DNA from 4 places in the Mesorhizobium sp. f-mel genome. Region 1 is predicted to be linked to each of the others. Evidence: riboswitches for the same ligand, from Rfam matches in the RefSeq annotation. Region 1 holds a riboswitch; each other region holds the start of a gene.
The links. A riboswitch is a leader RNA that binds a small molecule or an ion and turns the genes downstream of it on or off. The one in region 1 is predicted to bind thiamine pyrophosphate.
Positions count from the first base shown of each region.

Region 2: another riboswitch for thiamine pyrophosphate. It lies ahead of ACWUKX_RS19995 (hypothetical protein); the one in region 1 lies ahead of ACWUKX_RS26095 (YkoF family thiamine/hydroxymethylpyrimidine-binding protein).
Region 3: another riboswitch for thiamine pyrophosphate. It lies ahead of thiC (phosphomethylpyrimidine synthase ThiC); the one in region 1 lies ahead of ACWUKX_RS26095 (YkoF family thiamine/hydroxymethylpyrimidine-binding protein).
Region 4: another riboswitch for thiamine pyrophosphate. It lies ahead of thiB (thiamine ABC transporter substrate binding subunit); the one in region 1 lies ahead of ACWUKX_RS26095 (YkoF family thiamine/hydroxymethylpyrimidine-binding protein).

Region 1 covers NZ_JBSPTO010000030.1:28-7,861, reverse strand. The annotation lists gene ehuR (MocR-like ectoine utilization transcription factor EhuR) at 1-608, opposite strand, end outside; gene ACWUKX_RS26115 (Lrp/AsnC family transcriptional regulator) at 693-1,184, shown strand; gene ACWUKX_RS26110 (NAD-dependent succinate-semialdehyde dehydrogenase) at 1,312-2,805, shown strand; gene ACWUKX_RS26105 (aminotransferase) at 2,842-4,221, shown strand; gene ACWUKX_RS26100 (alcohol dehydrogenase family protein) at 4,230-5,339, shown strand; gene ACWUKX_RS26095 (YkoF family thiamine/hydroxymethylpyrimidine-binding protein) at 5,349-5,957, opposite strand; TPP riboswitch at 5,948-6,059, opposite strand; gene ACWUKX_RS26090 (DUF2934 domain-containing protein) at 6,387-6,755, shown strand.
Region 2 covers NZ_JBSPTO010000017.1:1,075-8,908, reverse strand. The annotation lists gene amaB (L-piperidine-6-carboxylate dehydrogenase) at 1-286, shown strand, start outside; gene ACWUKX_RS20015 (AI-2E family transporter) at 968-2,083, shown strand; gene ACWUKX_RS20010 (ABC transporter substrate-binding protein) at 2,344-3,357, opposite strand; gene ACWUKX_RS20005 (ABC transporter ATP-binding protein) at 3,354-4,112, opposite strand; gene ACWUKX_RS20000 (ABC transporter permease) at 4,109-4,909, opposite strand; gene ACWUKX_RS19995 (hypothetical protein) at 4,935-5,138, opposite strand; TPP riboswitch at 5,129-5,241, opposite strand; gene ACWUKX_RS19990 (sulfite exporter TauE/SafE family protein) at 5,507-6,283, shown strand; gene ACWUKX_RS19985 (superoxide dismutase family protein) at 6,416-6,925, shown strand; gene ACWUKX_RS19980 (ATP-binding cassette domain-containing protein) at 7,025-7,834, shown strand, end outside.
Region 3 covers NZ_JBSPTO010000042.1:15,284-23,117, forward strand. The annotation lists gene ACWUKX_RS29060 (helix-turn-helix domain-containing protein) at 1-256, shown strand, start outside; gene ACWUKX_RS29065 (hypothetical protein) at 355-573, opposite strand; TPP riboswitch at 578-693, shown strand; gene thiC (phosphomethylpyrimidine synthase ThiC) at 799-2,622, shown strand; gene thiO (glycine oxidase ThiO) at 2,619-3,617, shown strand; gene thiS (sulfur carrier protein ThiS) at 3,586-3,783, shown strand; gene ACWUKX_RS29085 (thiazole synthase) at 3,788-4,561, shown strand; gene ACWUKX_RS29090 (thiamine phosphate synthase) at 4,558-5,163, shown strand; gene ACWUKX_RS29095 (hydroxymethylpyrimidine/phosphomethylpyrimidine kinase) at 5,154-5,915, shown strand; gene ACWUKX_RS29100 (dicarboxylate/amino acid:cation symporter) at 6,159-7,550, opposite strand; partial or broken gene ACWUKX_RS29105 (sensor histidine kinase) at 7,784-7,834, shown strand, end outside.
Region 4 covers NZ_JBSPTO010000006.1:58,835-66,668, reverse strand. The annotation lists gene ACWUKX_RS10760 (ABC-F family ATP-binding cassette domain-containing protein) at 1-1,402, opposite strand, end outside; gene ACWUKX_RS10755 (thiamine diphosphokinase) at 1,404-2,048, opposite strand; TPP riboswitch at 2,151-2,265, shown strand; gene thiB (thiamine ABC transporter substrate binding subunit) at 2,309-3,322, shown strand; gene thiP (thiamine/thiamine pyrophosphate ABC transporter permease) at 3,570-5,189, shown strand; gene thiQ (thiamine ABC transporter ATP-binding protein) at 5,186-5,956, shown strand; gene ACWUKX_RS10735 (M48 family metalloprotease) at 6,255-7,682, shown strand; gene ACWUKX_RS10730 (RNA polymerase factor sigma-32) at 7,686-7,834, opposite strand, start outside.

The sequences.
Region 1 (7,834 bases):
TAGCGCGCCAGCGGGATCAGCGTATGGTGGCCGATCGCCTCGGTGGCGACGGTCGAACCGGGCGGCGCCACGCTCATCAGTGCCACCGTCATGCCGGCCGTGGCGCCGTTAGTCAGGCTGACATTCTGCGCGGATACATCGAGACCGCACAGCCGCAGCCATTCGACCGCCACCGCGCGGTGGCGCGGGAACACCATGTTCGGCCGGAACGACAGCGCCGAACTCGACGGCAGGTTCTCGGCAAGCCAGCTCAGCGCCTGTTTCAGCCGCTCCAGATGCATCGGCTCGCAAACCGGCTTCAGGATGGAGAGGTCGATGACCTCGCCAAGACGCTCCGGCAGGTATGGCGGCTCGGGCTCGCGGCGCTGCGTCTGCACGAAGCTGCCGCGGCCGATCTCGCCGGAGACCAGGCCCCGGCGGATCAGTTCCTCATAGGCGCGACTGACCGTCTGCACCGAAAGCTTCAATTCGTCGGCCAGCCGGCGATGCGTCGGCAGCCGCGCGCCGTTGGCCAGCCGCCCATCATGGATCGCGCGCGCGAACTGGTCGGCGAGCGATTGATAGGCCGGCCGCCGGATGAGCGCGGGATCTGGACGCCATAATGTCATGACTTATTAGAGATCGAAATCAGTGCAATTGACAATCGAAATAATGCGCCGTCATGGTGTCGGGCAAGAAAAAAGCAGACGCTCATGGCCGCATTGAAACTCGATCAGATCGACCTCAAAATCCTCGACGTGGTCCAGCGCGACGGGCGCATCACTAAGCTGGCGCTCGCCGACAAGGTGGGCCTGTCGCCGACGCCGTGCTGGATGCGGCTGCGCAAGCTGGAAAAGGCCGGCATCGTCTCCGGCTATCACGCCAAGGTTGCGATGCGCGCCGTCGCGCCGGTCGCCACCGTACTGATGGAGGTGACGCTGGCCAGCCACCGCCAGGCCGATTTCGACCGTTTCGAGCGCGTCATCCGCGACGTCCCCGAAATCGTCGCCTGCTGGTCGGTGGGCGGCGGCGTCGACTATCTGCTGAAAGTGATGGCGCGCGACATCGACGCCTATCAGCGGCTGGTCGACGCGCTGCTCGAACGCGAGATCGGCATCGACCGCTATTTCACCTACATCGTCACCAAGACGGTGAAGGAGGAAATGGCCTTGCCGGTGGCCGATCTGTTGCCGGCGTCGTCGTAACGCTAGAGAGATCGGCTGCCGGGGCGATGCAATAGAGACAATCTCTCTACGCGCGGGCGCCGAAACAGCCTCTTTGTCCGGGCCGCGCGAATAGTCTTCCCGTCACTTCGAACCGGGAGTCTTCGAAATGTCCGCGCATTTTGCCCGACCAGAACGCCATGAAGCGCTTGACCGCCTCGCCGACCGCCGGCTGCTGCGCGAACTCGCCTATGTCGACGGCCACTGGACTGCGAGTGAAGCCGCCGAGAGCTTCGAGGTGATCGATCCTGCCACAGGCACCACCGTTGCCTGGGTTGCCGCGCTCGATAGCAGGCAGACGAGCAAGGCGATCGACGCGGCCTCCCGCGCCTTTCCCGCCTGGCGCGCGGCTCTCCCACAGGAACGCGCGAGAATTCTGCGAAAATGGTTCGACCTGATCATCGCTGCCAAGGATGATCTGGCGCTGTTGATGACGCTCGAACAGGGCAAGCCGCTTAGGGAAGCGCTTGGCGAGATCGACTACGCCGCCTCCTTCGTCGAGTGGTATGCCGAGGAGGCAAAACGCCTCAACGCCGAAAGCGTCACCAGCCACTTGCCAAACGCCGAGATGATGGTGCGGCGCGAGCCGCTCGGCGTCGTCGGCGTTGTCACCCCGTGGAATTTTCCCGCGGCCATGCTGACCCGCAAGGCGGCGGCCGCCCTTGCCGCCGGCTGCACCATCGTCGCGCACCCTTCGTCGGAAACGCCGCTGTCGGCACTGGCGCTGGCCGAGCTCGGCGAACGCGCCGGCCTGCCGGCAGGCGTCTTCAACATTCTCACCGGCAAGGCTTCGACCATCGTTGGGCGGATGTGCGAAGACGCTCGCGTCCGGGCCATGAGCTTCACCGGCTCGACCGAGATCGGCAGGCTGATCGCCGCGCAAAGTGCGCCGACGATGAAGCGGCTGGTAATGGAGCTTGGCGGCCACGCGCCGCTGATCGTCTTCGCCGACGCCGATCTCGACAAGGCTGTGACCATAGCCGTCGATGCCAAATTCGCCACTTCCGGCCAGGATTGCCTCGCCGCCAACCGCATCTATGTCCAGCGCCCGATCTACGATCGTTTCTGCGCCGCCTTCGCCAGCCGCATCGAGACGCTGCGGACCGGCAATGGCCTGGCTGATGACACCGACATCGGGCCCTTGATGCATGAGCGCGGGGTCAAGAAGGTCGAGGAGCAGGTCGCCGATGCGCTCGCCCATGGCGCACGCTGCCTCACCGGCGGCAAACGCGATTCTGCAGGACCGCTGTTCTACCGCCCGACCCTGCTCGCCGATGTCACCGACCACGCGCTGATCATGCGCGAGGAAACTTTTGGTCCGGTCGCCGCCGTGACGCCTTTCGATAGCGAAGACGAAGCCGTCGCCCGCGCCAACGCCACCGAATACGGGCTTGTCGCCTATGTCGTCACCGAGAACGGCGGCCGCCAATTGCGCATGGGCCGCGCGCTCGACTACGGTATGGTTGCCATCAACCGCGTGAAGATCACCGGCGCGCCGATCCCCTTCGGCGGCGTCAAACAGTCCGGCATCGGCCGCGAGGGCTCGCGCCACGGGCTCGAAGCCTTTACCGATCTCAAATATCTCTGCCTGGACGTGGCCTAGAACCGCGCCCGACACTTTTTCTCAGGAGTAAAAAAGATGCTCGACCAGTCCAACGAACTCGCCGCCTGGGACCGCGACCACTTCTTCCATCCCTCGACCCATATGGGCACGCACGCGCGCGGCGAGAGCCCGACCCGCGTGATCGCCGGCGGCGAAGGCGTCACCATCTGGGACAACAATGGCCGCAAGAGCATCGATGCCTTCGCCGGACTCTATTGCGTCAATGTCGGCTATGGCCGCCAGAAGATTGCCGACGCCATCGCCGCGCAAGCCAAGAACCTCGCCTATTACCACGCCTATGTCGGCCACGGCACCGAGGCGTCGATCACGCTGTCCAAGATGATCATCGACCGCGCCCCGCAAGGCATGTCGAGGGTCTATTTCGGCCTCTCCGGTTCCGACGCCAACGAAACCAACATCAAGCTGATCTGGTACTACAACAACGTGCTCGGCCGGCCGGAGAAGAAGAAGATCATCTCGCGCTGGCGCGGCTATCACGGTTCCGGCGTCATGACCGGATCGCTGACTGGGCTCGACCTATTCCACAACGCTTTCGACCTGCCGCGTGCGCCGATCCTGCACACCGAGGCGCCCTACTATTTCCGCCGTGCCGACCGCTCGCTGAGCGAGGAGCAGTTTTCCCAACACTGCGCCGACAAGCTCGAAGAGATGATCCTGGCTGAAGGCCCGGACACGGTTGCCGCCTTCATCGGCGAGCCGATCCTCGGCACCGGCGGCATCGTGCCGCCGCCCGCCCTCTATTGGGAAAAGATCCAGGCGGTTCTGAAGAAGTACGATGTGCTGCTGGTCGCCGACGAAGTGGTCACCGGCTTCGGCCGGCTGGGAACCATGTTCGGTTCCGACCATTACGGCATCAAGCCCGACCTGATCACCATCGCCAAGGGCCTGACCTCGGCCTATGCACCGCTGTCTGGCGTCATCGTCTCGGACAAGGTCTGGCAGGTGCTGGTGCAGGGTTCCGACAAGCTCGGCTCGCTCGGCCACGGCTGGACCTATTCGGCGCATCCGATCTGCGTTGCCGCCGGTGTCGCCAACCTGGAACTGATAGACGAGATGGACCTTGTGACCAATGCCGGCGAGACCGGCGCCTATTTCCGTGCCGAACTGGCGAAAGCCGTCGGCGGCCACAAAAACGTCGGCGAGGTGCGCGGTGACGGCATGCTGGCGGCAATCGAGTTCGTCGCCGACAGAAATGATCGCGTGTTCTTCGATGCATCGCAAAAGATCGGGCCGCAGGTCGCAACCGCCCTCGCCGCAAGCGGTGTCATCGGCCGCGCCATGCCGCAGGGCGACATTCTCGGCTTTGCGCCGCCGCTCTGCCTCACCCGCGAAGAGGCCGACATCATCGTCTCGAAGACGGCCGATGCGGTGAAAAGCGTGTTTGCAAACATCTGAAGATCGACATGAATGCCATGACCAAATCCCTCCCCGCCACCATGGCCGCCGTGCAGCTGACCGGTCACGGCGGGCCGGAAAAGCTCGTCTACCGCACCGACGTGAAAGTGCCCTCGCCCGCCCCAGGTGAAGTGCTGGTCAAGGTCACCGCTTGCGGCATGAACAACACCGATGTCTGGGTGCGTCAGGGCGCCTATGGCACGGAAGAAGATGCTGCCGCGGTATCGACTTGGCGCCGCCAAGGCAACACGCTGACTTTCCCGCGCATCCAGGGCACAGACACGGTCGGCCACATCGTCGCCGTCGGCGATGGCGTCTCGCCGGACCGTATCGGCGAGCGGGTGATGGTCGATTTCTCGATCTACAACCGCGACGACGATTCCCTCGCCGACATCGACTATATGGGCCACGGCCGTGACGGCGGCTATGCCGAATACCAGGCTGTGCCAGCCGAGAACGCCCATGTCGTCGATACCGAAATGACCGATGTCGAACTTGCCACCTTCTGCTGCGCCTATCTCACAGGCGAACAGATGCTGGAACGTGCCGCACTAAGAGCTGGCGAGCGTGTGCTGGTCACTGGCGCTTCTGGCGGCGTCGGCTCCGGCATCGTGCAGCTGGCGCGGGCGCGCGGCGCCATCCCCTATGCCGTCGTCGGCAAGGGCAAGGAACAGGCGGTGCTCGACATCGGGGCCGAAGCGGTGATCACTCGTGGCATCGCCGACCTGCCCGCCGCCGTGAACGCAGCGACCGAGGGCCGGCCGATCGACGTGGTTGCTGACCTGGTCGGCGGCGCCATGTTCAACGACCTCTTGCGCATCCTCAGGCCCGAAGGTCGCTACACGACGGCCGGCGCGATTGCCGGCCCGGTCGTACAGCTCGATCTGCGCACTATGTATCTCAAGCAGTTGCAGCTGCACGGTTCCAGTCAGGGCACGCGACACGATTTCCGCCGTATCGTCCGCTACATCGAGGACAAGAAGATCCGACCGCTGGTCGGCGGCGTCTACAAGCTCTCCGATTTCCACCGCGCCCAGGCGGATTTCATTGCCAAGGATTTCGTCGGCAAGCTGGTGGTCGTTCCGGATGCCGTCTCGGATCTCGCTGCAACCCGTTGACAGCCAAGGCTAACGAGGGCTCGGGCTGTTCGCCGACACGGTAAAGTCGAGCGCGACATGGCCTTGCGGCGCGCCGAAGCGAAGGAAAGCTTCCGACAGCGTCGCGAACACCGGTCCAGCGTCGCCCCTCAGCTTCGTGCAGAAATTCTTCGACCTGTCGAAGACCCCCGAGGCCTTGAGGAAGTCGATGCAGCCGTAGATCTCGTCCATGTGGTGGCCCTCGCCGAGCGGATAGAGCGAGAACTGCGCGGCGACCTCTTGTCCGAGTTTTTTCGCACCGTCGACATGCGCCCGCGCCGCGCCGATGCGCTCGGCCAGGGACAGCTCGTGGCTGCTGCCGGAAATCGGTGTGCAGATCGGATCGTCAGGCTCGCCAGGGCAGCCACGCGACACCGTCGCCGACAACACGCAATGCACACCACTTGCCGCCGCCGAGGCGAACAGATCGCGCATGGCCGGGAAAAGCTGTTCGGGCGGGCCGACCATCAGCGTCGAAATGTCGTCGGTTTCGATGCGGAAATTCGGCCGATAAGGATCCATCGCCGAAAGTGCCCTAAGGATGACGCCGACGAAATCATCGCACATCGGATACAGGGAAATCTGTGCACCTGAAAACATAGTCGCCTCGCTCCGCTGGCATTACCCAGATCAGCTTGAGGGACCGAAGGCTTGCACCTTCCATCTCAGCCCCGGCAATACGGAGCGCCCCTGTCGATATGGGCGACGTAGCAGCTGCGCGAACGATGTTCAAGCAATGGCCAGCTCTAATTTAGTCTGGCATCGTGCTGCAGGAGCCGAACTTTCTCCTCAAACCCGTTTCCATACGGAAAACAATGCTGCACCCTTCAGCGCGATGGACGACTTGCTCTCGAGCACCGCACTAGGATTTGCTCCGGGCCACCTAAAGCATCGCAGCATCGCAACGCCGCAGGCATGGTCTTCCGGAAGCCAGCCTTCCGGGTCCCCTCTTTGTCTGAAATCGGCGTGCAGGATGGGATCGTTCCGACGCTCCTTCGCGTTGGGTGAAACCCACAAGGAGGAACGACCATGTCAGACGACAAACACGAACGCATTCGGCGCCGCGCATATGAGATCTGGGAACGAGAAGGCCAGACGCACGGTCTGCACGAGCGCCATTGGAATCAGGCGACCGTCGAAATCGAGAACGAAGACCGCTCGCTTGGTGCTCGCCCGCCGGCAATATCTGGTGCCGATGTGCCAGCTCCCACGCAGACCCAAAGCCGAGTGAAGAAAGGCAACCGCGCCGCTGGTCAATCGGATGTTGAGGCAGCGGAAGCGCTGGCGATGAGAACAGGCATCACCGGCGACCAAGCTCAAGACCTCATCGACCGCCTCGGTGACGATCCGCTGGCACTCGATGAGGCGGCGCGGAGCCTTAGAGCAACCGAAAGGTAACCGCCGGCTGTCCAGGCAGCCCATCGCTGTACTCGACACACCGCCGCAGATTTTCAATCTCCGCCCCCAAGCGGACCGCCGCACCGGCCGAACAAATGAAGCCCGCGCCTCTGGCGGAGAGAGCGGGCCGATCGGATCGCGGTCCTGTTTCATGACCTTGGACTGAGATCGCGGTTTCGCCTTCGACGCTCGATGATGCGTCCGTTTCGACGAGCAGCGTCGGCTGCGATCAGCGCCGGGAATGTTCCAGCCTCACGACGAGCGGGCCCAGTCCTGATGAGTTCCGTCACCGTCGCCGAGCGCTACGTTCCCCACACGAAGTCGAGGTCTGCCCGCATCGCGTGTGGGTAGAAAGCAGTGCATCAGCCTGGTTCGATTATCGCTCCCTCCACAAAACCAGTGAGGAAGGTTTTGACCCGTCGATCAGCATGGCCAGCCATCCACGTCATCGCCGCTGGTCCAACCCACAGCGACCGGTCGGGCGCACTTGGGTTTGCTGACCTGGATGGTCCGGCCGGTGCGTCCGGCCGTCGCGGATTGCGCCACTGAACGACCGAGTTCCGGTAGGTTCTCTTGATTGCACGGCACAGGAACTTGTACCTGCGTTCGACGTTGGCCGCGGCGTTAGCTTCTAGGTCCCGTCGAGATCGCGAAACTGCCCTCCACTATGACTGTTTCGGTCATCTTGCATCGCAGGAATTGAATCGTGGAATTCTCATCACGGCAATACCAATCGTTCTGTGCCTGAATGAACTCCGCTGAAAGCCGTGGCAGGTCCTCGGGAGACCAGATCATGCAGTAGCTGCCGATAGCAGAAATGTCTCGAGTGGTTGGGGGCGTGACCTTCTTCCACCGCGGGCCATCGACGAGCAGGATAGCCGGATCGCGCAAAAGTTCGGTTACCAGAGCAGCCTCGTCATCAGTATACATAATGAAACGAAGTTGGCTTCTCATTGTTCGACCCAATCGAGCAAGATGTCCGGTCGCGAAGACTTTCACGACCACATCCGTTTTGGAACACGGAAACAGGTCTTTAGCACTAGAGCGCTTCGCCTTTTGACTGAATCTGGATTCCCAAG
Region 2 (7,834 bases), on a different contig from region 1:
GCACAACGCGGTCGGAGCGGGGCTGTCGTCGTCGATCTTCACCCGCGACCTGCAGGAATCCGAGCGCTTCCTCGGCGTCGACGGGTCCGACTGCGGCATCGCCAACGTCAACATAGGCACATCGGGGGCCGAGATCGGTGGTGCCTTCGGTGGCGAGAAGGAGACCGGCGGCGGCCGCGAGTCGGGCTCCGACGCCTGGAAGGCCTACATGCGGCGCGCCACCAACACGGTGAACTATTCCAAGGCGCTGCCGCTGGCCCAAGGCGTATCCTTCGACATCGACTAGGCTGGTGAGACCCTTGTCGGGGCGGCTACGCCAATAGCTGCCACGATTTATCTCGGTCGCCGTTCAGCGGCTTCCGGGAGATCCAAAACAGTCTCCGAAAGCCGCATCAAGGATGGCGAGCTACGCCGGCCTTTCCCGTGCCCTCGCCATCTGGCGGAATCTGTAGAGCGCCGGTAGCGAGGTCGCGCGGCATGCGCGCCTGTTGGTCAGCGGCAATCGAAGCTGCCGCAGACCGTGACGATGAATCTTCGGATGTGGCTCTATGGAGCGGCTGATGTGGCCCACCACATCTCGTTGAAACGTCACCCGAGGCGGCCCATATACGCATTGCGTCGGATGTTTTCCTCCCATTGCGTCCGGCGCGTTCCCCTCTGGAGGTTTTAAACCTTCATGCCTGGCCGGACTTTAACAGTCCGGCCTTTTTTCTATTGGTCCTGTGAAGCTGCGAGTTCGCGAGCGAGCTGTAGAACCGCCGTAGGTCAGAGCATCCACGACCGGGCAGGCCGCGGTGCTGGCATCGGGCACGGGTGCCCAGTCGGTATAATCAGCCCAATGAGCGAGAAAATGTCCGTGCCATTGTCGTCATATTCCACAGCGGCCTAGCCGTAGCGGTGCGGCAACGGGAGCTGCCATTTTGTCGGGAAATCCACTAGGCTCGCTTGGTTTGCGAGACGGCGAGAGGTGCCCGACCTGAAACAGATGCCCGATATGAAACAAATGAGATTGCTCGGCATCGTGGCCGCGACGGCGATCGGTCTGTATGTCTGCTATCTCTTGGCGTTGCCTTTTTTGCCCGCATTGACGTGGGCGCTGGTGTTGGCAATCGTCCTGTATCCGGCTCATCGACGGGTCGAGGAAAGGCTCAGGAACCAAAACCTGGCTGCACTGATGTCAGTCAGCATCGCGGCGGTTGCAGTCGGCCTGCCGCTCATCTTCGTGGCACAGCAGCTTGTTCGCGAGGCGGTAAACGGCGCCACTTATCTGGAGGAGGTCATCCGGGGTTGGAACACAGATGCCTTCGTGTCGGGCTATCCCAGGCTTTCGGCGGTTGCCCAGTGGGTTGAGAACCAACTCGATCCGGCCGGCACGGTCGCCGCATTTGTACAATGGCTGACGGGACAAAGCACATCGCTATTGCGCGGCTCGATCAATCAGGCCGTGATGTTCGTGCTGACATTCTATCTGCTGTTCTATTTTCTGCGGGACCGTGAATCCGCCCTGCGGGGGATCGAGCGTCTCTCGCCCCTGCGTGCACCGGAGACGGCATACATGCTGTCGCGCTTTGCCGAGACGGTACATGCGATCCTGATAGGCACCGTTTTTGTCGCCGCTGTGCAGGGAACGCTGGGCGGCCTGATGTTCTGGTGGCTCGGCCTGCCCACGCCGGTCTTCTGGGGCCTGGTAATGGGACTTCTTGCCATCGTGCCAGTGCTCGGCGCATTCGTGATCTGGGTGCCGGCAGCGATCTATCTCGCACTGGAAGGGTCTTGGGCAAGCGCAGCGATCCTGACCATCTGGGGCGGCGGCGTCGTCGCCGGCATCGACAATCTGCTCTATCCGATGCTTGTCGGGAGCCGGTTGCGGCTCCACACAGTGATGGCCTTTATCGGCGCGGTCGGTGGCATCGTCCTCTTTGGAGCATCCGGACTCGTCCTCGGCCCTGCGGTGATCGCGGTCACCATCAGCCTCATTGACATCCTCAAGAAACGGTTGAACGGCCAACCCGGGGCGGAACTGACGCCAAAGCGCTACACGAAGCCATCACGTCAGTCCGGAGCCGGGCCTAGTCGTGAGTAAGCACCGCCACGCGCCCCTGTTCGATCCTAGACCTAAAGACTTGGCAGGCCGTATCGCTCGCGAAGGGTGCGCTCACCCCCAGCGTCGAAAACTTCCGAACGCTCCAGCAAAGGCATCACGTCGTCGATGAAGCTTTGCTGGTCGACCCAATAGTCGAGGCTAGTCGAGGCAAGCGGGTCGCTTTTCGGGTATGCGCCAACCGGCCCCGTGACTGCCGAGGCTAAAGATCACGGCATTGAGATATATGCACAGCGGCGGGCTCATTTTTCGCCGGCTATATAGGCGTTGCTGTAATAGGCCGCGAAATCGAGGGGTTCGCCGATCAGGTTTCCATCGCTGTCGCGCAGGGCGCCGGCCTTGAACAGGTAGCCGCCGATCGCCTCCATCTTTGCTGGATCGATTGTGCCGATCGCGCCGGTGGGGCTTTGCAGATAGTGGCCGTCGACCAGCGCCTTCAGGGATGCTTCGATCAGCGGACGGTCGGTCAGCACGTCGCTGTTTGCTGCGATCAGGATATCAGCCGCTTCTTGCGGATGTTCGACGGCGAAGGCATAGCCGCGCCTGGTCGCGGCGATGAACCCAGTTGCCGTGTCCTTGTTCTTTTCGAGGTAGGCCCGGCTCGAGCCAATGAAATTGGTGTGTTGGTCGGGCACGCCGTAATCGGCGTAGCGGAAGGCGCGTTGGGCCTTGCCGTCAAGTTCCGCTTTGATCCCCTCCCAAGTATAGACTTCGAGCGTAAAATCGACTGCGCCATTGGCCAAGGCCTCATAGGCGGAGGTGCCCAGCGTCACCGTTTCGAATTTGCCCTCGCCGCCATCATGGCGGATAATGGTGCCGATCAGCGCATTCTCCCAGGCGCTGCCGAAACCGCCATAGGTTAGGCCGTCCAGGTCCCTTGGGGACTGTATATCGGCGCGGTCGGCATTGAACACCAGCCTGCCGGTTTCTGTCTGCATGATGGCGTAGGTGGCGACGAGGTCGGCGCCGGCGGTGCGTTGGGTGAACAATCCTATGGATCCCAATATACCGAAATCAGCCACGCGGTTGGCGATCAGCGTACCGGCCGCAGTGTCGCTGTAGGGCAGGATCTGCACGTCGAGCCCGGCCTCGGCGTAGAAGCCTTTCGCCTGGGCGACATATAGCCCGACATGGTTTGTGTTCGGCGTCCAGTCTAGTGCGACGGTGACAGTCTGCTGGGCGCGGACGGACGTGACGGGTCCGAGCCCGGAGATCAATGCGGCAGCGATGAAGAGGCGTCTGGAAAGCATGGTCATGTCCTTTGGGCGGGCTGTGGATCGAGCAGGGTATCGAGGATGTCGGCTTCGATGGCGCTGGCTTCCGGCGAGACAAGATCCGTGCGCGGGCGCGGAAGAGGTATGGCGATTTCGCGCAGCACGCGGGCGGGGCGGCTGCTCAGCACATAGATGCGGTCGGACAGGAAGACTGCCTCGCGCACGTCGTGGGTGATCAGCAGGACGGTCCAGCGGTGTCGGTCCCACATCATCGGAAGCCAGCGCTGCATGCCGGTGCGCGTGAGGGCGTCGAGTGCGCCGAACGGTTCGTCGAGCAACAGCATGGCGCGGTCCTGCACGACGGTACGCAACAGCGCGGCGCGCTGGCGCATTCCGCCCGAGAGCTGCGCCGGATACCTTTGCTCGAAGCCCGCAAGGCCGAATTCGCCGAAGAGCGGCGCCACCTTGTCGCGCGCCGCCTTGCGGGACATGCCTTGCACTTCCAAACCGAGCGCGGTGTTGTCGATAACCGTGCGCCAAGGCATCAGGGCATCGTGCTGCGGCATGAAGGCAAACGGTCGGCGCGCGTCGGCCAATGGCCGCCCGTCGAAGTCGACACCGCCGCCGTAGCCTTCGAGACCGCCCGTCAGCAATCTGAAGATCGTGGATTTGCCGGCTCCGGAGGGGCCGAGGATTGAAACGAATTCGCCCGGCTCGACATGCAGCGTGATGCCGGCAAGCACGTCAATGTCGCCAAAACGCTTGCTGACTTGGCGCAGCTCCAGCCGTCTGCTCATGATTTTCGTGCGGCATCGAGCCGCTCCCATGGCATGGCGGCGCGCTGGATCAGCACCGTGGCGGCAAACAGGGCTAGCGTGAGCAAGGCGCTGATCAGCACGGCTGCGAGCACGAGATCGGGCCGGAAATTGTTTTTGGCGTTGAGCATGTAGATGCCGAGCCCTTTGGCCGCGCCGGCATATTCCGCGAAGATGGCGCCCACCACGGCGTAGGTGATCGAGATACGCAGCCCGGCGAAGAAATAGGGCAGCGAGGAGGGCAGGCGGGCCAGCAGGAAAATGCGCATGCGGGAAGCGCCCATCGAACTCAGAAGCGCCGAGATGTCCCGATCCGTCGATTCGTAACCCTGCACCAGCGCGACCAGCATGGGAAAGAAAGTCACGAGGGCGACCAGCATGATCTTCGGCGTCAGCCCGAAGCCGAACCAGAGAATGACCAGCGGGGCGATCGCCACCAGCGGCAGCGTCTGGCTAATGATGAAGACCGGGAACAGGGCGCGGCGCAGCGGTTTGAAGAAATCGATCAGCATCGAAAGAAGGAAGGCAACGGCCAGCGAGCAGGCGAAGCCCACCAATGTGGCACTGATGGTCGGCACGGTGTTGTCGAACAGCGCCTGGCGCTGCAGGATGGCCTGGGCGAGAATGCGTGACGGCGCGGGCAGCGTGGTGGGCGAGATGCCCGAGATGCGCGCATAGAGCTCCCAAGCCAAAACCAGCGTGCCGACAGATAGCAAGGCCGGTCCGATCTTGGCGAACAAGGCTGCGATTCGCGGCGCGGCGGAGAAAGATTGGGACATGCGAGACCTGTCTGGCGCGAAAAGATCAGCGCGGGGCCGGGCTGTTGGCCGAAACCGTAAGCTCGGTCGTGACATGGCCCTGGAGCCGGCCGACCGGCAGCGTCGAAATATCGCCTGTGCCCATGCGCAACTGATCGCGACAAGGGTCGAGCGCATCGAGCGCGGAGATGTCGACACCGACGAAATCGCCGGTCCTCGGATAAAGAGAAATCTGTACGTCAGAAAACATCGCCCGCCTCGCTCCGCTGGTATTATCCAGATCAGCTCTAGGGTTTACGGGCTTGCAGCCCATCTCTCAGCCCCGACGATACGGAGCACCCCTGTGGATGGCGGCAATTAAACAGATATGGGGTGGAGCTGCAAGTCTGCGCCCGACCCGTACCCGACCCGTGAAACCTCAGGTCAGAGGAGGTGCGGCTACCCGAACATCCAATTCGAGAGATCGCTCTCGATATCCTAAGAGGCTGAATGACTGAAGGTACAGGAAAGGCGTCGATCGAGTGGACAATTTCCCGTTCGTCGTCACCATTGTCGATGCGAGGCGTTTGGTGAATTGTCTTTTCGGCAATTACGACTCGCGCTTTGTTGGAGAGCCAAATGCAAGAGTTCATTCTTTTTGCGCTCGTAGGGTTTGTAGCTCAAGCTGTGGACGGGGCTCTCGGCATGGCCTACGGCGTGATTTGCTCGACAACATTACTGGGGTTTGGCGTGTCTCCTGCACACGCTTCGGCTTCAGTTCACGCGGCTGAGCTGTTTACCACTGCGGCCTCGGGTTCGGCTCACCTCTATCACCGCAATATCGACTGGAAGCTTTTCTGGCGCCTGATGCCGTTTGGCGTTCTCGGCGGCGTTCTCGGCGCTTTTGTGCTCACCTCGTTTGAGGGAGCGATCATGAAGCCATATGTGACCACATACCTTGCACTCGTCGGAGCTTGGCTCCTGTTCCGTTCCTTCCGGCGTATCCCAAGCAATCCGGTCCCTGCAAGCGCGGTACCTCCCCTTGGACTTGGTGGTGGATTTCTCGATGCGGCAGGGGGTGGCGGATGGGGACCCATCGTAACGACGGGCCTTCTTGGTTTTGGCGGGACGCCCCGCTACGTTATTGGTACGGTAAATGCCAGCGAGTTCCTCATCACGCTCTCGGTGTCTCTGACCTTCTTGTTTGCGGTGCTAACGGGCCACTGGGAGGAGGCAGGAGAGCTAACGGAAAATCTACTCTCTGTCGCCGGCTTGATCCTTGGCGGCGTAGTCGCAGCGCCGATTGCGGGATGGGTAGTGAAGTCAATCGCAGAAAAGACGCTTCTCAGGCTCGTTGGCATTCTCATCATACTGCTGGCGGGCTGGCAAACCGCGCAACTCTTCGAATGGGTGTAAACTGAGGCACATCGAAAAAGTTGTCGGCGTCGCTTCCCTGGCGGCCGTGCCGGAGACGAAAACTCAATTCCCAAATGGAACGAAGAGACCCCTTTGATGTTTGGCTTCCTTGGACAACCGGAGGACGAGTCGATGAAAAAATTGGTTGCAACAGCAGGGTTGGCGCTGGCGGTCGCGATGCCTGCAGCGGCTCAGGACACCGCGACCGCGAAAGCCGAATTCGTCAACATGGCTGGCGAGAAGAACGGAACGGCCACGCTGACCGAGACGGCGCACGGCGTGCTGATAGCGTTGGAGGTAACAGGACTGCCGGCGGGTGAATGGGTCGCATTCCATATTCACGAAACCGGGAAGTGCGACCATCACACCGGCCATGCCTCGGCCGGTGGGCACTTCAATCCGACGAATGCCGAACATGGATACCTCACCGGGAAAGGCCCGCACGCGGGCGATATGCCAAATCAGCGAGTCGGCCCCGACGGCGTTTTGCGTTCCCAGGCTTTCAACAGCGTGGTCAAGCTGGATGGTGGAGATACGGCCATACGAGGCAAGGCATTGATGATCCACGGCGGACAGGACGACTACAAAAGCCAGCCTGCAGGTGATGCCGGAAATCGTCAGGCCTGCGCCGTGATCGAGTGAAAACCCCGAAATGAGTAGAGACCGTCCGACATATGATCTGACCGGCTCTTCAGCCTCGGCGGCCAGGTAGATGGTCGGAGCCTCTAGCGTGATGATTGCATGAACGATACTTCTCCTAAGGGTGTGCCTTCTATGGGCCTTGCCCAGTCAGCCATTTCCGCTCGCGGCCTGGTCAAGACATTCGGCAAGCTGCGCGCGGTCGATGGTATCAATCTCGATGTGCCGCGCGGCATGATTTTCGCCATCTTGGGCCCGAACGGCGCCGGCAAGACAACGCTGATGCGGATGCTCGCGACGCTGTCCCGCCCCGACGCCGGCTCCGCGACCGTGATGGGGCACGATCTCGTGCAGGCCCCGCATGAGGTCCGCGCGGCAATCGCGATGACCGGGCAGTTCGCTTCGCTCGACGAGGACTTGACGGGCCGGGAGAACCTCGTCCTGCTCGCCCGACTCTGGGGTTTTCGCGGTCGCGCCGCGAAAGCTCGTGCGGACGATTTGCTCGCGGCTTTCGGCTTGTCCGAAGCGGCGACGAAGCAGGTGAGGGATTATTCAGGTGGCATGCGAAGGCGGCTCGACATAGCCGCCTCGCTGGTCGTCACGCCGGGCGTGCTGTTCCTTGACGAGCCGACCACAGGCCTCGATCCGAACGCCCGCAAGGATGTCTGGGGCATGATCCGCGGCCTCGCCGAGGCCGGCGTCACCATCCTGCTCACCACGCAATATCTCGAAGAGGCCGATCAACTCGCAGCGCGCATCGCCGTCATCGACCACGGCAGGAAGATCGCCGAGGGTACCAGCCGCGAACTGAAGGCGGCCACCGGCTCCGGCTTTCTCCATGTCGCGCTCGCCGATGTCGCTCGGCTGGACGAAGCGGCGACCATTCTGGAACGCCGGCTGGAGCACCCTGTC
Region 3 (7,834 bases), on a different contig from region 1:
CCGGCTTGCCGAAAAATCCGGAATGAAGCAGGCCGAGATTTCGCGCGTCGAGCATCACCCGGAAACTGTTCAGATAAGGACCATGGAACGCTACGTCCGCAGCCTCGGCGGCGAACTTAAGATCGTCGCGATCTTCCCCGATGGCACCAGGGCGGAAATACCCATCCACGCGGGCCGCCCTGTCAAATCTCGGATTACGGCCGAGCAGGAGCCGATTGGGAACGATAATTATGGGGAAGCCCGGTTGGGGGCATGATTGCGGCTGTTCGGTGCAGCCGGAATTTCTGATTTGCTCTATGGCGCGCCTGCAGCCAAGCGTTGAAATGTGTTGCTTAGGATAGCTGCCGAGCCGCTTCAATTCAGTGCCGGGCCTCTACCAATGAAAGCATCGGCGCGGAGGCCGGAAACCCGCTCAAGCGACTCGATTATGCGACTGAGCAATATGGCGACGCAATCGGCCGCCAGGCGGTCCTCGTCGGCGATCGATGCCACCGCCGTGGGCAACAGCAAATTGGCCGTGGCGGCAAACGCCAGCGCATCGGCGCTTGACAAAAGGGCGCCGGCCCGGTCCAATCGAGGCATTCACCAGGGGAGTCCCGGCAAGGGGCTGAGATACTGCTGGCTTCGCGGCGCAGTGACCCGTTGAACCTGATCCAGTTCACACTGGCGTAGGGACGGTGCAAGCGCTTTGCGGGAATTCATGCCCGAAAACCTGTTTCGAGCAGGTCGCCCAAGGCGTCTTTTCATCCTTCCGGCACAGAACTGGGTCTCCAATGCAAATGAGCAAAGGAGCCTCAAATGAATGCCTTGACCCCCGCCGTGTCGACGGGACCGCTGCCCGCCTCGCGGAAAACCTACAAGCCCGGCGCCATCCACCCGCAGATCAGGGTGCCGATGCGCGAGATCGCCGTCCACCCGACCGCCGGTGAGCCGCCGGTCACGGTTTACGATCCGTCCGGCCCTTATACCGACCCCACTATCGAGACCAGCATCGAGACCGGCCTTGCCCGGCTGCGCCAGGACTGGATCACGGCACGTGGCGATGTCGAATTCTACGACGGCCGCCACGTCAGGCCGGAGGACAATGGATTTGCGGCGGGCGAGCGCCTGACGCCGGAATTTCGAGTCCGCAACCCTCCGCGGAGGGCCCGGGCCGGCAAGGCGGTGACACAGCTTGCCTATGCCCGCGCCGGGATCATCACCCCCGAAATGGAATTCGTCGCCATTCGCGAGAACCTTGGACGCGAGATCCTGCAAGGCAAGCTGCAGCGGGAGGGCGAGGCCTTCGGTGCCTCGATCCCGGATTTCGTCACGCCGGAGTTCGTGCGTGAAGAGGTGGCGCGGGGGCGCGCAATCATCCCCGCCAACATCAACCACCCCGAAAGTGAGCCGATGATCATCGGCCGCAATTTCCTGGTCAAGATCAACGCCAATATCGGCAATTCCGCCGTCACCTCGTCCATGGCCGAAGAGGTCGAAAAGATGGTCTGGGCGATCCGCTGGGGCGCCGACACGGTGATGGATCTGTCGACCGGCCGCAACATCCACAACATCCGCGAATGGATCATACGCAATTCGCCGGTGCCGATCGGGACGGTGCCGCTCTATCAGGCGCTGGAGAAGGTCGCCGGCATCGCCGAGGACCTCAACTGGGAGGTCTATCGCGATACGCTGATCGAGCAGGCCGAGCAGGGCGTTGACTATTTCACCATCCACGCCGGCGTCCGGCTGCATTACATTCCGCTGACGGTCGAGCGCGTCACCGGGATTGTCAGCAGAGGCGGCTCGATCATGGCGAAATGGTGCCTGCACCATCATCGGGAAAGCTTCCTCTACGAGCATTTCGAGGAAATCTGCGACATCTGTCGCGCCTATGACGTCTCCTTCTCACTCGGCGATGGCCTACGCCCCGGCTCGATCGCCGACGCCAACGACGCGGCGCAATTCGCCGAACTGGAAACGCTCGGTGAGCTGACAAAAATCGCCTGGGCGAAGGATTGCCAAGTCATGATCGAGGGGCCTGGGCATGTCCCCATGCACAAGATCAAGCGGAACATGCACAAGCAGCTCGCCATCTGCGGTGAGGCACCCTTCTACACGCTCGGACCGCTGACGACCGATATTGCGCCCGGCTATGACCACATCACCAGCGGAATCGGTGCTGCCATGATCGGCTGGTTCGGCACCGCCATGCTCTGCTATGTGACGCCGAAGGAGCATCTCGGTCTGCCGGATCGCAACGACGTCAAGACCGGTGTGATAACCTACAAAATAGCCGCGCACGCCGCCGACCTCGCCAAGGGCCATCCGGCGGCGAAAATCCGCGACGATGCGCTGTCACGGGCCCGGTTCGAGTTCCGCTGGGAAGACCAGTTCAACCTCTCGCTCGACCCTGAAACGGCGCGCTCGTTCCACGACGAGACCTTGCCGAAGGAGGCGCACAAGCTGGCGCATTTCTGTTCCATGTGCGGGCCGAAATTCTGCTCGATGCGCATCTCCCATGACATCCGCGCCGAAGCACAGAAGGAGGGAATGGCGGCGATGGCGGAAAAATATCGCGCGGGCGGCGACCTCTATATGCCGGTGAGTGACACCACGCCCAAGGTGCCGGAGCCGTCATGAGGGTGCTGGTCAAAGGGGCCGGCGTCGCTGGCCTCACAGCTGCCTTCGAACTTGCCGCTCGCGGCGCAGCGGTCACCGTGGCCGAAATCGGGTGTAGTCTCGGCGGCGCATCGTGGTTTGCCGGCGGCATGCTAGCGCCCTGGTGCGAACGCGAAAGCGCCGAGCAGCCTGTGCTGGACCTCGGACGCGGCGCCGCCGACTGGTGGGATGCGGCGCTGCCCGGCCAGGTGACGCGGGCCGGAACGCTCGTTGTTGCAGCGCCGCGGGATGCGGGCGAGCTTGACCGTTTCGCAAGCCGCACCTCAGGCCATTGCTGGATCGATGAAGAGGAAATCGCGCGGCTGGAGCCCGATCTCGCCGGCCGTTTCCGGCGCGGGCTGTTCTTCCCCGGCGAGGCGCATCTCGACCCGCGCCAGGCGATGGCAGCGCTTCACGAAAAGCTCGCCGCCATGGGCGTCGACTTCCGCTTTGCCACGGACGCCCGGCAGCTTTCCGGGTTCGAACGCGAGATCGACTGCATAGGAATGGCAGCGGGTAATGAGAGGCTGCGCGGCGTTCGCGGCGAAATGCTTATCCTGCGCACGCCCGAAATCTCGCTGTCGCGCCCGGTGCGGCTGCTTCATCCGCGCTTTCCGCTCTACGTGGTGCCGCGCAGCGATCACCGTTTCATGGCCGGCGCCACGATGATCGAGAGCGATGACTGTGGTCCGGTCGCGGTCCGTTCGATGATGGAACTTCTCAGCGCTGCCTGCGCGCTCCACCCGGCCTTCGGTGAGGCCGGCATCATCGAGACCGGCGCCGGTATTCGCCCGGCCTTTGCCGACAATCTGCCGCGTGTCGAAGCACGTGGAAATGGCGTCGCCATCAACGGGCTCTACCGCCATGGTTTCCTTCTTGCGCCCGCCATGGCGCGGCTGGCCGCCGCTCTTGTCTTCGATCATGCCAAATTCGAGGAACTTGCTCATGCAACTGATCGTCAACGGCGAAGCGCTTGAGAATGACGCCACGACACTGGCGGCGCTGCTTGCCGCGCTCGCCTATGAGGGCGATTGGCTGGCAACGGCTGTCAACAGCGACCTTGTGCACAAAGCAAACCGGGCAGAATTCCTGTTGAGCGAAGGCGACCGGATCGAGATCCTGTCACCCATGCAGGGTGGGTAGGACCATGTTCGATCTTTTTGGAACGACGCTTCCCTCACGCCTGCTTCTCGGCACCGCCCAATATCCTTCACCAGCCATCCTTGCCGATGCTGTCAAGGCGTCCGGGACGTCGGTGGTGACCGTCTCCTTGCGGCGTGAAATGGCAGGCGGCAAGGCTGGCGAGAATTTCTGGTCGTTGATCCGCTCGCTCGGCGTCCACGTCCTACCCAACACTGCCGGCTGCCATTCCGTCAAGGAGGCGGTCACGACCGCGAAAATGGCGCGCGAAGTCTTCGGCACAGACTGGATCAAGCTCGAAGTGATCGGCAACCATGATACCCTCCAGCCGGACGTGTTTGGCCTGGTCGAAGCCGCCCGAATCCTGTGCGAAGACGGTTTTGCGGTCCTCCCCTACACCACCGACGATCTTGTCGTTGCGGAACGGCTGCTGGACGCGGGCTGCAAGGTCTTAATGCCATGGTGCGCGCCGATCGGTTCCGCGCTCGGCCCGGTCAACATCCCGGGGCTGCGCTCGATGCGTGGACATTTTCCCGGCGTCCCGCTGATCGTCGATGCGGGGCTTGGACGACCATCGCACGCGGCGACCGTCATGGAACTCGGCTTCGACGCCGTGCTCCTGAATACGGCGGTTGCCAAGGCAGCCGATCCGATCGGCATGGCGCGCGCGTTCGGCAAGGCGGTCGATGCCGGCCGTGAAGCTTTCTGCTCGGGAATGCTCGAACCGCGCGATGTCGCCATACCGTCGACACCGACATTTGGCAGGGCGGTTTTTTCATGAAGCTCGACCCCTTCTACCTGATCGTCGACAGCGCTGCCTGGATCGAACGGCTCGTCCCGCTTGGCGTTAAGCTGGTGCAGTTGCGCATCAAGGACAGGGACGAGCCCATGCTGCAGATGGAAATCCGCCGCGCGATCGACGTCTGCACGGCCCATGGTTGTCAACTGATCATCAACGACTATTGGCGGCTCGCCATTGAGGAAGGCTGCGACTTCGTCCATCTCGGTCAAGAGGATCTGGCTGCGGCCGATCTGCTGGCGATTAAATACGCCGGATTGAAGCTCGGGCTTTCGACCCACGATCACGCCGAACTGGAAACGGCGCTCGCGGCCGAGCCGGACTACGTGGCGCTGGGGCCCATTTATCCGACTAGCCTCAAGAAGATGAAATGGGCGCCGCAAGGGCTCGAACGGATCAGCGCGTGGAAAGACAGGGTTGCGCCGATCCCGCTGGTTGCCATCGGCGGGCTCAGCCCTGACCGGCTCGACGGTGTCTTTGAGGCTGGCGCCGACAGCGCGGCTGTGGTTACCGATATCAGCCTGAATGCCGATCCCGAAGCGCGCACGCAAGAATGGATCGAGAAGACCAACCGGTGGCGCTAAGACAAGAGCCACATGTGCTTGTCGTCGGTGGATCGGACTCCAGCGGCGGTGCCGGCGTTGCACGCGACATCGAGACGATCTCTGCCATCGGTGTGCGCACCTGCCTTGCCGTCACTGCGGTGACGGTGCAGAGACACGATGCAGTCATCGCAATCCATCATCTGCAGCCGGGCCTTGTCGCCGACCAGATGCGCGCAGCACTGCGGGCCAACAAGGTGTTGGCCATCAAGATCGGCATGCTCTCAACCGCGCGGGTCATTGTTGCGGTTGCGGCCGTGCTCAGCGAATATCCACGGATACCGGCAGTACTCGACCCGGTGCTGGCTTCCTCTTCGGGCAGGCCGCTCCTGGAGGCGAATGCGATCGGCGTCATGAAGCGTGATCTCATGCCGCTTTGCCATCTCGTAACTCCAAACCTCATCGAACTGGCGGTCCTTGTCGGTGCGGAACTGGCAGCGGACGATGATGACACGCTCCGGCAGGGAAAAAGATTGCTCGCGTGCGGGCCGCAGGCGCTGTTGCTCAAAGGTGGCCATGCGACCGGACCGCGATCCACCGATATCCTGTTGACCTACAATCAGGAACCCATTCGCTTCGACACACCCCGTCTTGCCGGAACAATGCGCGGGACCGGCTGCATGCTGGCCAGCGCCATCGCCGCGCATCTGGCGAATGCGAGGTCGCTTGAAGAGAGCGTTCTCGAAAGCAAGCGATTTGTGCTCAAGAGGCTTAAAGAGAATTCTGCCGGATGATCCTACAAGCCATCCGAGCTCCCATCGAAGAGATTGTGCTTGGCTCCCGGCGCCGGCCGACGCGATTTTATAGTGATTGGCAAACTGAGCGTCATTCCTCGACGTCACAGGTCCCCTCCTCGGGGCGATGAGGTGCAAAGATCGCCGGGGATTACGGCCAGCAGTTCCGCCGCCCGGCGTTGCGATGGCGGCGAGTGGGTGACAAGCCCGGCCCGGAGCAAAACCGGCCCGGGCTGAACCGTCTCAATGAGGTTTGCTTTCATACATCTCGTTGCCCCAGCACCGTGGTCGATGCTTGGGCGAGATGGAGACATCCTCGACTTGCAGCGACAGGTCTGCCTCGTCTGGCAATTCACCGGCCATAGCGGCGGCGAGCTTCGCCTGATCGAGCTCCTTTTCCCAGCGCGCCACCACAATCGTCGCTACCGCATTGCCGACGAGATTGGTCAGCGCCCGGCACTCCGACATGAAGCGGTCGACGCCGAGGATCAGCGCCATGCCGGCAACCGGCACGGAGGGCACGACCGACAGCGTCGCCGCCAGCGTGATGAAGCCAGCGCCGGTGATGCCGGCGGCACCCTTGGAGCTGAGCATGGCGACGAGAAGCAAAAGGACCTGGTCGCCGAGAGTGAGGGGCGTGTCGGTCGCCTGTGCGATGAACAATGCCGCCAGCGTCATGTAGATGTTGGTGCCGTCGAGGTTGAAGGAATAGCCGGTCGGGATGACCAGGCCGACGACCGAGCGCTTGCAGCCGGCGCGCTCCATCTTGACCATGAGGCCGGGGAGCGCCGCCTCTGAAGACGAGGTGCCGAGAACCAGGAGCAACTCTTCCTTGATGTAGCGGATCAACGCCAGGATCGAGAAGCCGTTGTAGCGGGCGACCGCGCCGAGCACCACTAGTACGAATAGCAGCGAGGTCGCATAGAACGTGCCGATCAGCATGGCGAGATTGGCCATCGAGCCGATGCCGTATTTGCCGATGGTGAAGGCCATGGCGCCGAAGGCGCCTATGGGTGCGGCCTTCATGAGGATGGCGACAAGGCGGAAAATCGGCGCGGTCAGTGCCTGCAGGAAATCGACGACGGCACGGCCGCTGTCGCCGACCAGCCCCATCGCAATGCCGAACAGCACCGAAAAGAACAGCACCTGCAATACATCGCCCTGCACGAAGGCGCCGGTGATCGTATCGGGAATGATGTTCATCAGAAAGCCGACGATGGTGGTGTCATGCGCCTTTTCGGTAAAGGTCATCACCTTCGATGCGTCGAGTGTGGCCGGATTGATGTGCATGCCGACGCCGGGCTGGACAACGTTCGAGACGATGAGGCCGATAACCAGCGCCAGCGTCGAGAATACCAGGAAATAGACCATCGCTTTACCGGCGACACGGCCGACTTTCTGCAGGTCGGATACGCCGGCAATGCCGGTCGCCACCGTCAGGAAGATCACCGGCGCGATGATCATCTTCACCAGTTTGATGAAGGCGTCGCCGAACGGCTTCATCGCGGCACCTGTCTCCGGATAGAAATGTCCAAGCAGCACCCCGGCGGCGATCGCCACCAGGACCTGCACATAGAGATGCCGATAGAAGGGAACCTTGCCGCGCGGCTCGGCGGCAGCGATCGTTGTCTGCATGATATCCTCCGTTGCGCCCCGATCGGGAGACCCGACCTCCCGGGACTAAGCTTCAACAGCCTCGCGGCTGCTGAATCTGAATTCGCAACTGGCGTGCCAGACGCAGCCTGTTGTCGATAAGTGCTGATCTTTAGCGCGTAATCATCAATTCACGTCGCTTGCCTCTGGGCAAAAAGTGCGGTTGCCCGCACAAATATGATTGCCCGTTGTGCGAAATCATGCACAAATGAACGATGCTGCAGCGCCCCGCCTCCGACCTGCCTTCGACGCCCGAGCAACTCGGC
Region 4 (7,834 bases), on a different contig from region 1:
CCGTGCGATCGAGGAAATCGCGGTCGTGGCTGACCAGGATGACGGTACCGGCAAAACCGGCGACCAGCTCCTGAAGCAGTTCCAATGTCTCCATGTCGAGATCGTTGGTCGGCTCGTCGAGCACCAGCAGGTTTGCCGGCCGCGCCAGCACACGGGCGAGCAGCAGCCGCGCCCGCTCGCCGCCCGAAAGCTCGCGGACCGGCGTGCGCGCCTGTTCCGGCTTGAACAGGAAATCCTTCATATAGGAGACGACGTGGCGCTGCTCGCCATTAATGACAAGGTTCTCGCCGCGCCCGTCGGTGAGGTATTGCGCCAGCGTTTCGGCCGGGTCGACCGCCTCGCGCTTCTGGTCGAGCGTGGCGATCTCCAGATTGGTGCCGAGCCGCACCGAGCCTGAGTCCGGCTTCAATTCGCCGGTCAGCATCTTCAGCAGCGTCGTCTTGCCGGCACCGTTCGGGCCGACGAGGCCGACACGATCGCCGCGCTGGATGCGGGTCGAGAAGCCCTTGACCACGGTAAGATCGCCAAAGCTCTTCTCGATGTTCTTGGCCTCGATCACCAGCTTGCCGGATTCGGCGGCGTCGCTGGCCACCATGGTCGCCGCACCCTCGGCGCCGCGATGGCCACGAAAACGCTGGCGCAGGGTCTGCAGTTCGCCGAGCCGGCGCATGTTGCGCTTGCGCCTTGCCGTCACGCCGTAGCGCAACCAGTGCTCCTCGCGCACGATCTGGCGGCCAAGCTTGTGCTGCTCGCGCTCTTCTTCTTCCAGCACGTTGTCACGCCATTCCTCGAAATGGCCAAAGCCCTTGTCGAGCCTGCGGGTCTGGCCGCGATCGAGCCAGACAGTGGCGCGTGACACGCGCTCGAGGAAACGGCGGTCGTGCGAGATGACGATCAGCGCCGAAGAGGTGCGGCCAAGCTCCTCCTCCAGCCACTCGATGACCGACAGGTCGAGATGGTTGGTCGGCTCATCAAGGAGGAGAATGTCGGGCTCCGGCGCCATGACGCGGGCAAGGGCAGCACGGCGCGCCTCGCCGCCGGAGAGATCGTTCGGCGGTTCCTCGCCGGACAGGCCGAGATGCTCTATCAGATAGGTGGCGCGGTAGGGATCGTCGGCGGGTCCGAGCCCCGCCTCGACGTAGGCGCGGACGCTGGCGAAACCATCCATGTCGGGCATTTGCGGCAGGTAGCGCACTGTCGCCGAAGGCTGGCGGAACACCTCGCCGTCCTGCGGCTCGATCAATCCCGCAGCGATCTTGAGCAACGTCGACTTGCCCGAGCCGTTGCGGCCGACCAAAGCGATCTTGTCGCCTGCCGACGCCGTCAGTTCCGCTCCGTCGAGCAGCGGCGTGCCACCGAAAGTCAGTTTTATCCCGTCGAGATTGAGAAGTGGCGGCGCCATGTCAGCTTTCGGTAAGCGGGAGTGGGTGGGCGAGCAACAGCGCGCGGCCGCTGCCCAACGCGATTTCGAGCCGGCCCTTGACCTCATTGGAAATGGTCAGCGACGAGCCGAACGCCATCTCGATATGGTTAAGCGGCCATTTGGCGCCGGTCACGGTCAGGCCGGAAAGGTCGGAAAAGCCGAGAATCGAAAACAGCGTGCTATCGGCGTAGTCGAAGCCGACCTTTCCGCGAAGCAAGGGAATGCCTTCCTGTGCGCCGCTGGTCAAAAGCACCTCCGTCCCTGCCTCGGCCAGTCGGACGCTGAGCGCCAGGTGCAAGAAGGCGTGGTCGGCCCGCTTGCCACCGAACGCGCCGGCAAGCACGAGGCTGGTCGCGCCGCGTTCGAGCGCGGCGGCGATAGCCAGTTCGCCGTCGGTCTTGTCCTTTTCTGCCGGAAACACCTGGCGGGGCACGGCGGCCAGCTCGTCCGGCAGATCCGCCGGCACCGAATCGAAGTCGCCGACCCAGAGTTCCGGCGTCAGGCTCAGCGTCCGGGCATGGCTCATGCCGGCGTCGGCGGCGATGACACGCGTGCCAGCGACCTGGCGGTCGAGCAGCGGCGTGCGGATAAGATCGCCGCCAAGCAGGATGGTGAATTTGCTCATATGCGTGGCCCTTACCAGCCCTGCTTGCGAAACGGAAGGCCGCGTTCCGGATGCCCGGCAAACTTCCGCTTGCGCCACACCTGGGCCGGGCCTATGTGTCGAAACGCTCTAACGGGGTGCTGGACGCGATCTTCGCGGACCAGCTGAGAGGCAACCATGCCAACCCGCTGAACCTGATCCGGTTTGTACCGGCGGAGGGATTAGACGTTTCGGACAGCCCGACGCCTCAATTCCTTTCAACGTGAACGAAGGAGGCGCCGATGCGCACGTTTTTATACACTCTTGTTTCGGCAATGCTGCTTGCGGCGGCCGTTCTCGCCGGCATCGGGCCGGCATCCGCGCAGGAAAAACTCACCGTCTATACCTATGAGAGCTTCACCGCCGACTGGGGTCCAGGCCCGGCGGTGAAGAAGGCCTTCGAGGCCGAATGCGGCTGTACTCTCGAATTCGTCGCGGTCGCCGACGGCGTCGCCCTGCTCAACCGCGTCAAGCTGGAAGGCGCCGCAACCAAGGCCGACATCGTGCTTGGCCTGGACACCAATCTGACGGCCGAAGCCAAGGCCACCGGCCTGTTTTCGCCGCATGGCGTCGTCATCGACGTCAATGTGCCGGGTGGCTGGAGCGACAATATTTTCGTGCCGTTCGACTATGGCTATTTCGCCGTCGTCTACGACACCGAAAAGCTAAAGACCCCGCCGAAGAGCCTGAAGGAATTGGTCGAGGGCAATGCCGATGAGAAGATCGTTATCCAGGATCCGCGCACCTCGACGCCCGGTCTCGGCCTGCTGTTGTGGGTGAGGTCGGTCTATGGCGACAAGGCGCCGGAAGCCTGGGCCAAGCTTAAGGCAAAGGTGCTCACCGTGACGCCGGGCTGGAGCGAGGCCTATGGCCTGTTCACCAAGGGTGAGGCGCCGATGGTGCTGTCCTATACCACGTCGCCGGCCTATCACATGGTCGCCGAAAACACCGAACGCTATCAGGCGGCGTCCTTCGAGGAGGGCGAGTATCTGCAGATCGAGGTTGCCGGCATAACCACCACGGGTGCGAAGAACCCGTTGGCGAAACAGTTCTTGACTTTTATGACCGGGCCGAAATTTCAGGATGTCATCCCCGAGACCAACTGGATGTTTCCTGCCGGCAAAACTGACAAGCCGCTCAATCCGGCCTTCGACAAGCTCGTCAAGCCGACCAAGACTTTGCTGTTCAGCCCCGAAGAGGTCGCCGCCAACCGCAAGGCCTGGGTCGACGAGTGGCTGTCGGTGATGAGCAAGTAGCTGTGATTGAAAGATGATCACTCTACGGCGCCCCCCTCTGTCCTGCCGGACATCTCCCCCTCAAGGGGGGAGATCGGATGTCACTTCCGCTTTCGCCAATCGCAACAGTCGAAAGATTGAGGCGAGGGTAAAGCTGCCAATCTCCCCCCTTGAGGGGGAGATGTCCGGCAGGACAGAGGGGGGTGGGCGGGAACTCGGCCTCAGCCATATTTTCTGCTTCGACGATCGTTGAACCAGGCAGGGCGGGATGCATATCGGATATCCTGCCGATCCCCGCGTCACCGCCGGCACCATCGCGCTTGCCGCTGTTGCGCTGCTGATCGGCGCTGCGTTCGCCGGGCTCATCCTTGAAGCTACACGCAACCCGACCGGCGCCGCGTCGACTTTCGATTCCTACCTCTTCCGTGTCGCCCGTTTCACGCTGTGGCAGGCTTTGCTGTCGACACTGCTTTCCGTCGTGCCGGCGCTGTTCGTTGCGCGGGCGCTGTCGCGGCATCCGCGCTTCTTTGGTCGTGCCTTGATCCTGCAGCTTTTCGCCGTGCCGCTTGCGCTGCCGGCCATCGTCGCCGCACTCGGCATTCTGGCTCTCTATGGCCGTGCCGGCTATTTCGCCGGCGTGCTCACCGCGATTGGCGGTCAGGGCTGGCCGGGCATATACGGCCTGTCCGGCATCCTCGTAGCCCATGTCTTCTTCAATCTGCCGCTGGCGACGCGGCTGTTCCTCGAGGCGCTGGCGACGGTGCCGGCCGACCAGTGGCGGCTGGCGAGCCAGCTCGGCATGGGCGCCAGGCCCGCATTCCGGTTGATCGAATGGCCGACGCTGCGTGCGGCACTGCCAGGCGTCGCCGGGCTTGTCTTCATGCTCTGCATCACATCCTTTACCATCGTGCTCACGCTGGGCGGCGGGCCGGGCGCGACGACACTGGAGGTCGCCATCTATCAGGCGCTGCGTTTCGATTTCGATCCTGCCCGCGCGGTGACGCTGACACTGCTGCAGATCGCGCTGACCTTCATCGTGGTGCTTGCATTGATGCGGCTTGGCGCCAACACCGTGGGCGACGCCAACCTGCCGGTGGCACCGCGCCGGTATCTTTCGGCTGGTACGGCCGAGACCGTGCTGAACGCAGCATTGATCGTTCTGGCATTGCTGTTCGTCGCCGGGCCGATGGCGGCCACGGTGACGTCAGGCCTTGGCGCCGATCTCGGCCGGCTGGCGGCCGAGCGCGCGGTGCGGCAGGCAACGCTGACCAGCGCCGTGCTCGCCTTGCTGGCGGCGCTGCTTTCAGTGGCGCTGTCGCTGTCGCTCGTCATGGCACGACGGGCGCTGGCCTTGAGGCGTCGCGTCGACGCCAAGACGTTGCTCGAATACGCCACCGATACCGGCGCCGGCTTCGTCCTCGTTGTGCCGCCCATCGTAATCGGCGCCGGCTGGTTCCTTCTCCTGCGTATTTTCAGCGATGTCTTTGCCATCGCCCCTGTCATGGTCGTCGCCGTCAACGCGGTGATGGCGATGCCGTTTGCCATCCGCGCCATTCGCCCCGGCTATGATGCGGCGAGCGAACGCCACGAACGGCTCTGTTTACTGCTTGGCATTTCGGGCTGGGACCGGTTCCGGCTGGTCGACTGGCCGTCGCTGCGGCGGCCTCTCGCCACCGGTTTCGCGTTCGCGATGGCTTTGTCGCTCGGCGATCTCGGCGTCATTGCCCTGTTCGGCAGCGACTCCCTGCAGACGCTGCCTTATCTCTTGCTGTCGCGCATGGGCAGCTACCGCACTATGGACGCGGCAGGCCTGGCATTGCTGCTCGGCCTGGTCTGTCTGGCGCTTGTCCTGGCCGCGGACTGGCTGGGACGGGGAGAAAAATCATGACGCTCAACAGCGAAAGCGGTACGGCTGTGCGGCTGGAAAAGGTCTCGTTCAGCTATGGCGAAGCGCCGTTTTTGTTCGATGTCGAGTTCGCCGCCTCGAAGATCACCGCCATCATGGGGCCGAGCGGTTCGGGAAAATCGACACTGCTCAATCTGGTGGCCGGCTTCGAGACGCCGCGATCGGGCCGCGTGCTGATCGGCGGCGCCGATTTCGGCGCCAAACCGCCTTCGGCGCGGCCGGTGTCGATGGTGTTCCAGGAAAACAATCTCTTTGCCCATCTTTCGGTCGAACGAAATGTCGGCCTTGGCCGCTCGCCGTCGCTCAGGCTGACCGAGGCCGACCACGCTGCGGTCGCCGCGGCGCTCAAGCGCGTCGGCCTTGCCGGCAAGCAACAGCGCCTGCCGCGCGAACTCTCCGGTGGCGAGCGGCAACGCGTCGCGCTCGCCCGCGTCCTGGTGCGCGACCGGCCGGTGCTCTTGCTCGACGAACCGTTCGCCTCGCTCGGACCGGCCTTGCGCGACGACATGCTCGATCTGGTAGCCGACGTTCATGCAGAGCGGCGCATGACGGTGCTGTTCGTCACGCATCAGCCGGAGGACGCCCACCGTATCGGCCAGGACATGGTGTTCCTGGACAATGCCACGGTTGCCGCAACCGGGACTGTCGCCGATTTTTTTACCAAAGCTGGACCGGAAGCCTTCCGGCACTATATCGGTGCAGGTCCGTTTGGCGCGGGATCACGAGATGTTGCCCGGAAGCGGACATAATTTACGGCCAAACCGGCTTCAGGCGATGTGGTGCTTGCTTGCCATGGTCAAAGTAGTGTGGCTAGGTCCTCCGATACTGGTCCGGCATAGGTTGTGATTTGCCACTTCGGTGTCATGCGTGCTCGTGGGCGCGAAGGACGCTGTGGCAGTTTGATTGTGCGTATGATCCTTTCTGAAAATCGATGCCCGATTTTCGGGGCCATGTGCTGAGACCTGAAAGGAAGCTGTTCTGCCGACCGGCACCGACAGAGTGAGAAGGAAACCGCTGGCGCGCTTCCTCGCGCTGGCCGGCTTTGCCATGGCGCTGGCAAGCTGCCAGATGTTCACGCCTCCGGACGTTCAGGAATCCGGCTTCCAGCCTTCCAACAAACCGATCACGGTCGACAATGTCGCCGCCAACAGCAAGCTCGCCGAAATGGCGAAGGCGCAGCACCCGCGCATCCTCGCCACCTATGGCGGCGAGTATTCCGATCCCAAGCTCGAACGCATGGTCGCCAAGGTCGTCGGCAGCCTGACCGTGGTGTCCGCCAACCCGACCCAGACCTACCGCATCACCATCCTCAATTCGCCCAACGTCAATGCTTTCGCGCTGCCGGGCGGCTATCTCTACATCACGCGCGGCCTGTTGGCGCTGGCCAACGATTCGGCCGAGCTCGCCGCGGTCATCGCGCATGAGATGGGCCACGTCACTGCAAACCACGGCTTGCAGCGCCAGCAGCTCGAGGCTGAGGAGGGGTTTGCAACCAAGGTCGTCTCGGATGTGCTCGGCGACAGCCCGACCGCCAAGGCGGCACTGATCCGCGGCAAGCTGCGGCTTGCCCAGTTCTCGCGCAATCAGGAGCTTGAGGCCGACGGCATCGGCATCAAGTCGATCGGCGAGGCGGGCTTCGATCCCTTTGCCGCCGGCCGCTTCCTGCAGTCCATGTCGGCCTACACCGATTTCCGCTCTATCAGCGGCGCCACCGACGCCAGCCTCGACTTCCTGGCGACGCATCCCAACACGCCGCAACGCATCGATCTGGCGCAGCGTCATGCCCGCCAGTTCGGTGCGCCCGGCGTCGGCACGCGCGACCGCGACGCCTTCCTCGCCGGCATAGACGGCCTGCTCTACGGCGACACACCGGAGGAAGGCTATGTGCGTGGCGAAACCTTCCTGCATCCAGGGCTCGGCGTGTCGTTCTCGGTGCCCGACGGCTTCATCATCGACAACTCGGCCGCGGCGGTGACGGCAACCGGGCCAGGCGACATAGCGATCCGCTTCGACGGCGTTTCGATCGACAAGAGCCGCTCGCTGACCGACTACATCCGCAGTGGCTGGGTGGCCGGTCTCGACGAAAGCAGCGTGCGCCAGGAAACGATCAATGGCAACGAGGCGGCGACGGCGCATGCCAGCGCCGAGGGCTGGCAGTTCGACATCGCGGTGATCCGCGCCGGCGGTCAGGTCTACCGGCTGTTGACCGCGGCACCTTCCGCCAGCACCTCGCTGGATGCCGTGGCGCGCTCGGTCAGCGGCTCCTTCCGTATCTTGAGCGCAACCGAGAAAGCGGCGCTGAAGCCGCTGCATATCCGCGTTGTCACGGTGCGGCCCGGACAGACCATGGGGTCGCTCGCCGCGCAGATGGTCGGCGTCGATCGCAAGCTGGACCTGTTCAGGGTGCTCAACGCGATGTCGCCCGGTGCAGCAGTGTCCGCCGGCGACAAGGTCAAGATCATCACCGACAAATAAGATTCAGGCGGCTGTCGCCAGAAACTCGGGGTTTTGCTTCACCAGCGCTATCTTGAGCTTTTCCATGGCGCGTGCCTCGATCTGGCGGACGCGCTCCTTGGAGATGCCGAGCGCCTCGCCGAGGGCTTCGAGCGTCGCGCCCTCGTCGCTCA